Regions from separate parts of the Streptomyces arenae genome, predicted to be linked through region 1. Evidence: riboswitches for the same ligand, from Rfam matches in the RefSeq annotation. Region 1 holds a riboswitch; the other holds the start of a gene.
What was found. Region 1 has a riboswitch for glycine ahead of gcvT (glycine cleavage system aminomethyltransferase GcvT). Riboswitches for the same ligand answer to the same signal wherever they lie in the genome.

Region 1 (3,720 bases):
GCGGCGACCTCCGGGTCGAGCTCGTGCAGGGACGTGTTCAGAACGGACATCTGCTTCTACGACTCCTGTTTCTACGACGCCTGGTCTGCGACGTCTGTTTCCGCGTCGCCTCAGCCGGCGGTGAAGGCGGTGTACTCGTCGGCGGAGAGCAGGTCGGCCGGCTCGTCCGCGAAGCGCACCTTGAACAGCCAGCCGCCCTCGAAGGGAGCCGAGTTCACCAGCGACGGGTCCTCCACGACGTCCTCGTTGACCTCGGTGATCTCACCCGTGACCGGCGAGTACAGGTCGGACACCGACTTGGTCGACTCCAGCTCGCCGCAGGACTCGCCCGCGGTCACCGTGTCGCCGACCGCCGGGAGCTCGACGAAGACGACGTCACCGAGCGCGTTGGCCGCGTGCTCCGTGATGCCGACCGTCGCCACGCCGTCCTCGGCGGCCGACAGCCACTCGTGCTCCTTGCTGTAACGCAGCTGCTGGGGGTTGCTCATGTCCTGAATTCTCCTGTACGCGGGGGAGTGCTGGTGAAGGGGGACTGCTGGAAACGGGCGTGACCAGCGGTGATGTGTGTGAGGTCACGCCCGGGGGCGTGGTCGGAGCGCGCCGGGGCGGTTCTTCCGGCGGTTTCCGGCTACTTCTCGCGCTTGTAGAACGGCAGCGCGACGACCTCGTACGGCTCGTGGCTGCCCCGGATGTCCACACCGACACCCGCCGTACCGGGCGCCGCGTGCGCCGCGTCGACGTACGCCATGGCGATCGGCCTGCCGAGGGTGGGGGAGGGGGCGCCGGAGGTGACCTCGCCGATCACCTTGCCGCCGGCGACCACCGGGTACCCGGCGCGCGGAACCCGGCGGCCCTCGGCGACCAGGCCGACGAGGACGCGGGGCGGGTTCGATCCGGCGCGGGCCGCCGCCTCGGTGAGCGCCTCGCGCCCCACGAAGTCGCCCTCCTTCTCGAACTTCACCACCCGGCCGAGCCCGGCGTCGAACGGGGTGAGCGAGGTGCTGAGCTCGTGCCCGTAGAGCGGCATGCCCGCCTCCAGCCGCAGCGTGTCCCGGCAGGACAGCCCGCACGGCACCAGGCCCGCCGGCTCGCCCGCCTCGGTCAGGGCCTGCCACAGCGCCACCGCGTGCTCCGGCTTCACGAACAGCTCGAAGCCGTCCTCGCCGGTGTAGCCGGTGCGGGCGATCAGCGCCGGGATCCCGGCGACCGTGCCGGGCAGCCCGGCGTAGTACCTGAGGCCGTCCAGGTCGGCGTCGGTGAGGGACTTCAGGATGCCGGGCGACTCGGGGCCCTGGACGGCGATCAGGGCGTACGCGTCCCGGTCGTCGCGCACCTCGGCGTCGAAGCCGGCGGCCCGCTCCCGCAGCGCGTCGAGGACCACCTGGGCGTTGGAGGCGTTGGCGACGACCAGGTACTCCGTCTCGTCCAGCCGGTAGACGATCAGGTCGTCCAGGATGCCGCCGTCGGTCCGGCAGATCATGGTGTAGCGGGCGCGCCCGACCCCGACGGACGCGATGTTCCCGACGAGGGCGTGGTTCAGCAGCCGGGCCGCGTCCGGCCCCGTCACGGCGATCTCGCCCATGTGGGAGAGGTCGAAGAGGCCGGCGCGGGTCCGTACCGCGACGTGCTCGTCACGCTCGGAGCCGTAGCGCAGGGGCATGTCCCAGCCGGCGAAGTCGGTCATGGTGGCGCCGAGCGAGCGGTGCAGGGCATCGAGCGCGGTACGGCGGGGTGCGGCGGAATCGGTACTGCTCATCGGTCGGTCGTCTCCCGGAGGTCCCAAGGGCATGACAGGCGAAGCTGTCCTCCCCATCTGTCATCGGAACCTGAGAGGTTCGCCCTGACCACGGGGTGGTCACGGCTTGCACCTTGGGTGGAGCCACTGTCACAGCGGCCCGCTTTTCAGATGTGCCTCGCCCGCGCGGTAACGGGGCCTGAGAGATTCAAGGGAGGGACTTGCTCCTTCGGCGCCCCGGGCACCGTGGTGCCGGGGGACTCTCCCGCGCGGATTCAAGCGGCCGGTATGCAGTTGGCGCGGACATCATTGCACGCCGTCCGCGGCCGTGGCAGGCCGGACCCGGCACGGCCTTCTGTGACAGGCCTGTGGCCGTTCGCGCACCGAACCGCGAGACACCGTGCATTACCTTCTCTTTACATTAAGTGGGGAGAACCTTTCCTGAACCCCCAGGGAGGACGGTCACGGTGACAAGGACCACGGCATACGCGAGGACCTGCGCGGCGACGACGGGCGTCGCCCTGCCCGAGCAGCCGACGGCCCCGGCCCGCGAGCGGTACGGCGCACGCCCCGCACCGGTCGTCCGCGATCTGCGCGAGCGCGCCGGCCACGGCCCCCACGGACTGCTCTTCGGCCCCCGGGACCTGGTCGTGGTCACCGGGCTGCCCGGCAGCGGGAAGTCGACGCTGATGCACCGCACCGTCCAGGGCATACGCGTCGACTCCCAGGACACCCGCGACCGCTGGGACGCCCGGCTGGCCCGGCTCCTGCCGTACGCCGTCTACCGCCCGCTGGTCCGCCTCGCCCACTACGCCGGCCTGCGCCGCGCCCTGCGTACCGGCGAGGGCGTGGTCGTGCACGACTGCGGCACGCAGGTCTGGGTGCGCGACTGGCTGGCCCGGGAGGCCCGGCGCCGCGGCGGCACCCTGCACCTGCTGCTCCTGGACGTCACGCCGGGCACGGCCCTGGACGGCCAGCGCGAGCGCGGCCGTGGTGTCTCGCGGTACGCCTTCCTGCGCCACCGCAGGGCGGCGGGCCGGCTGATCCGCTCCGTCGAGAAGGGCGATCTGCCTCCGGGCTGCGGTTCGGCGGTGCTCCTCGACCGCGACGCGGCGGACACCCTGCGCCGGATCGCCTTCACAGCCTGAGCGCGCGAGGCGGGCGGCCCCGGACGAGGTGGAGCGGCCCGTGGACTTGAATCGGCTGCTGGCTTTGTCGGTGTCACCCGCTAGCCTTTTCAGCCTCAACAGCGGTTTCCAGCAGGCGGTAGGCAGATGGACTTCCCGGCGGACCTTCCCGCGGACTTCCCGGCACAGGCACACCCCCACCCGCACGGCGGTTGGCCCGGCAACGAACTGGAGGAGGTGCTGTCGGCCTCCCTCGGCGTGCCCGCGGCGGCGGCCCGCCTCATCGAGGTACTGGGCCGCAGCTACCTGTGGATCCCGCTGCCCGAGGGCGGCGGCCCGCACAGCGGCCCCCTCGACCTGCCCACCACGGAGATCGCCGGCCAGGTGTACGTCCCGGTCTTCAGCTCCGAGGAGCAGTTCCGCCTGGTGGCCGGCTCCCACCTGTCGTACACGATCGCGCCCGCCGCCGAGTTCGCCCGCGGCCTGCCCCCGCAGGTCGGCATCGCCGTGAACCCCGGGGGCATGGTGGGCCTCCCGCTGCCGCCGGAAGGGGTCGCCGAGCTGTGCCGGGTCGGCCGCACCGAACTGGACGGACCCGCCTCCGGCGGCCGGGTCCGCCTCTTCGAGCCGGACTGGCAGGACGACCCGATGGACTTCCTGGCCGCCGCGTCGGCGGAGTTCGCGGCGATCGGCGTGGTCGCCTCCGCCCGCCGCTGCCTGGCCGCGGTCGAGACGTCCGACCCGGTGATGTTCGTGGGCGTCGAACTCTCCCAGTGGGAGGGCGACCTGCGCGCCCTGCCCCTGGAGGCGCTGGGCAAGGCACTGGGCCGGGTCCCGGTGCCCTGGCCGGTCAACCTG
Region 2 (3,720 bases), on a different contig from region 1:
CGGTGGTAGGCGCGCACGGCGAGCAGGCCGGCCAGCTCGCCCTGGGATCCGGCGTTGGGCTGCAACGACACCTTGTCGTAGCCGGTGACCTCGGCGAGCCGCTCCTCCAGTTCCCGGATGAGCGTCAGGTAGCCCTGTGCCTGCTCGGCGGGCGCGAAGGGGTGCAGCTGACCGAACTCGGGCCAGGTGACCGGCTCCATCTCGGTGGTGGCGTTCAGCTTCATGGTGCACGAGCCCAGCGGGATCATGCCCCGGTCCAGCGCGTAGTCGCGGTCGGCGAGCTTGCGCAGGTAGCGCAGCATCGCGGTCTCGGAGCGGTGCTGCTGGAAGACGGGGTGGGTGAGGTAGCCGTCGGTGCGCAGCAGCGCCTCGGGCAGCGTGTCCTCGGTGACGGCGTCCAGCGCCTCGACGTCGCCGTCGACCCCGAAGGCGCCCCACACGGCGCTCAGCTGGGCGCGCGTGGTCGTCTCGTCGCAGGCCATGGAGACGTGGTCGGCGTCGACGAGCCGCAGGTTGACACCGCCCTGCCGGGCGGCGGAGACGACCTCGGCGGCCTTGCCGGGCACCCGCGCGGTGAGGGTGTCGAAGTAGGCGCCGTGCACGATCTCGACGCCGCCGGCCCGCAGGCCCGCGGCGAGGACCGTGGCGTACCGGTGGGTGCGCCGGGCGATGGCCTGGAGCCCCTCGGGGCCGTGGTAGACGGCGTACATGCCGGCCATCACGGCGAGCAGCACCTGCGCGGTGCAGATGTTGCTGGTGGCCTTCTCCCGGCGGATGTGCTGCTCGCGGGTCTGCAGCGCGAGCCGGTAGGCCTTGTTCCCGTCGGCGTCCACGGACACGCCCACGAGCCGGCCGGGCAGGCTGCGCGCGAACTTCTCACGGACGGCCATGTAGCCGGCGTGCGGCCCGCCGAAGCCCATCGGCACGCCGAACCGCTGGGTGGTGCCGACCGCGATGTCGGCCCCCAGCTCGCCCGGGGAGGTCAGCAGGGTCAGGGCGAGCAGATCGGCGGCCACGGTGACGAGCGCGCCGAGCTCGTGCGCCTGCTCGATGACGGGCTTGATGTCGCGTACGGCACCGGAGGCACCGGGGTACTGGACGAGCACGCCGCTGATCTCACGTCCGGCGAGGTCCGCCGGGATGCCCTCGGAGAGGTCGGCGACCACGACCTCCACGCCCGTCGGCTCGGTGCGCGTGCGGATCACCGCGATGGTCTGCGGCAGCGCGTCCGCGTCGACGACGTAGACGCCCTTCTTGTTCTTGCCCATGCGCAGTGACAGGGCCACGGCCTCGGCGGCGGCCGTGCCCTCGTCGAGCAGCGAGGCGCCGGAGGTGGGCAGCCCGGTGAGGTCGGCGACCACGGTCTGGAAGTTCAGCAGCGCTTCCAGCCGGCCCTGGGAGATCTCCGGCTGGTACGGCGTGTAGGCCGTGTACCAGGCGGGGTTCTCCATCACGTTGCGCAGGATGACGGGCGGGGTGAAGGTCCCGTAGTAGCCGAGGCCGATCATCGAGCCGAGCACCTGGTTGCGGTCGGCGAGCGAGCGCAGTTCGGCGAGGACCTCGGCCTCGGTCCGGGCACCCGGCAGCTCCAGGCGGTCGGCGTTCTTGATCACGTCCGGCACGGCCGCGGCCGTCAGTTCGTCCAGCGAGCCGTAGCCGACCTGCGCGAGCATCTTGGCCCGCGCCTCCTGGTCGGGCCCGATGTGGCGCTGCTCGAAGGGGATTGCCTGTTCGAGCTCGGAGAGCGAAGGGCGGTGGGCGGTCATTGCGGAGGCCTCCTGGTCTGACGCGACCTTCGAGGGGTACCCCGGCACGGGTACCCCGACGGCCTCCCCCTCTGTCATCTCAACCTGAGAGCTTCGCCGGACGCCCGTGGGCACCGGCTTTCACCGTCGGTGAGGGCGGACACCGTCGACGTCCGCCCTGCTTTCCAGAGTGACCTCGTCCGTGCGGTACGTGGGCCTGAGAGATTCCGGGGAGGATTTGCTCCTTCGGCGCCTCCGGATTGCCCGGAGGACTCTCCCGCACGGGGTCAGCAGCCGCTGCCAGCGTACCAGCGGGGGCAACGCACGGACCTTCGAGTGGCCGCCTCCTTGAATGTGCTCTTTTGTAGTGCTTACGGATGAGTTGCGACCAAGTGGAGGGCCCGTGCAGACCGACATCGATCCGCGCAACCTGATCGGCCGCAAGGCGTTCGACCGCAACGGCACGAAGATCGGCACGATCGACGAGGTGTACCTCGACGACGCGACGGGCGTGCCGGAGTGGGCGGCCATACGCACCGGCCTGTTCTCCCGGGACGCGTTCGTGCCCCTGGAGCCCAGCGAGCTGGTCGAGGGCACCCTGCACATCCCCTTCGACCGCGCCCTGATCAAGGACGCCCCCGACTTCGGAGTGGGCCGCCACCTCTCTCCGGAGCAGGAGCTCCAGCTCTACCACCACTACGGTCTGGACACGGCGGTTCCGCCCCCGCCCCGCCCGGACCACGAGTTCGGCAAGCTGGCGGGCACGGAGGACACGGGGGCCTGAGGGCCGAGGGCGTCCCGTCGCGGGCCGTCCGGCGCGGCCCCCGTCACGTCCTCCACCAACGGCAACGGATCCGCGGGCTCCAGCTCCGGATCGTCGACCCGGAACGTCCGCACCCGGCCCGGCACCAGCGACGCCGGTGTCTCGAAGCGCACCGTCACCCGCCCCAGCCCGCTGCCCTGCACCCATCCGGGTCCGTACTGCGCGTGCCGCACGTCGTGCCCCGCGGGCCAGCGCCGTCCGGCCGCCGCGTCCTGCTCGGCCACGGCGACGGGCTCCACGGTGTCCTCCTCCGCCGTGACGTCCGTCACCTCCCCCGCGGCCTGCGCGAAGAGGTCCTCCTGGGTGTAGTCGGCCAGGCCCGTCACCCCCACCCCCAGCAGTCGCACGCCCCCCGTCGTGTCCACCGAGTCGAGCAGCCGCGCGGCCGCCTCCCGCACCACCGCCGGGTCGTCGGTCGGCCCCCGCAGCGTCTCCGACCGGGTCAGCGTCGAGAAGTCGTACCGCCGCACCTTCAGCACGATCGTCCGCCCCGACAGCCCGGCCTCCCGCAGCCGCCGCACGCACCGGTCCGCCAGCCGCCGCACCTCCATGCCCACTCTCAGCCGGTCGTGGATGTCCACGTCGTAGGTGTCCTCCACGGACACCGACTTGGCCTCCCGCTCGGCCACCACGGGCCGCTCGTCGTGCGCGAGCGCCATCGCGTACAGCGCGTGCCCGTGGGCCTTGCCCAGCAGCCGTACCAGCTCGTCCTCACCGGCCTCGGCGATCTCGGCGACCGTGGTGATCCCGGCCCGCCGCAGATGGTCCCCCGTCGCCGGCCCCACCCCCGGCAGGATCCGCACCGGCATCGGCCCGAGCAGCGTCCGCTCGGTGCCCGGCTCGATCAGCACCAGGCCGTCCGGCTTGGCCTGCTCGGAGGCGATCTTCGCGAGCATCTTGGACGCGGCGAGCCCGACGGACCCGGAGAGCCCCGTGACGGCCCGTATGTCCGCGCGCAGCCGCTCCCCGACCGACCGGGCCGACGCCTCGTCCGAGGCCCTCTCACCGGCCTCCAGGTCCACGAACGCCTCATCCAGGCTCAACGGCTCCACCAGCGGCGACAGCTCGTGCAACAGGGTCATCACCTGCTCGCTGATCGAGCGGTACAGCGTGAAGCGCGGCACCAGGTACGCGGCGTTCGGCGCCAGCCTG

Region 2: linked by a shared signal. The riboswitch ahead of gcvP (aminomethyl-transferring glycine dehydrogenase) and the one ahead of gcvT (glycine cleavage system aminomethyltransferase GcvT) in region 1 are both predicted to bind glycine.

What each region holds. Positions count from the first base shown of each region.
Region 1 covers NZ_JAKQYH010000029.1:136,706-140,425, reverse strand. The annotation lists gene glyA (serine hydroxymethyltransferase) at 1-50, opposite strand, end outside; gene gcvH (glycine cleavage system protein GcvH) at 111-488, opposite strand; gene gcvT (glycine cleavage system aminomethyltransferase GcvT) at 629-1,756, opposite strand; glycine riboswitch at 1,804-1,912, opposite strand; glycine riboswitch at 1,913-2,013, opposite strand; gene MB828_RS14275 (AAA family ATPase) at 2,203-2,883, shown strand; gene MB828_RS14270 (enhanced serine sensitivity protein SseB) at 3,010-3,720, shown strand, end outside.
Region 2 covers NZ_JAKQYH010000074.1:9,513-13,232, reverse strand. The annotation lists gene gcvP (aminomethyl-transferring glycine dehydrogenase) at 1-1,766, opposite strand, end outside; glycine riboswitch at 1,941-2,035, opposite strand; gene MB828_RS36760 (PRC-barrel domain-containing protein) at 2,149-2,529, shown strand; gene MB828_RS36755 (DNA polymerase IV) at 2,442-3,720, opposite strand, start outside.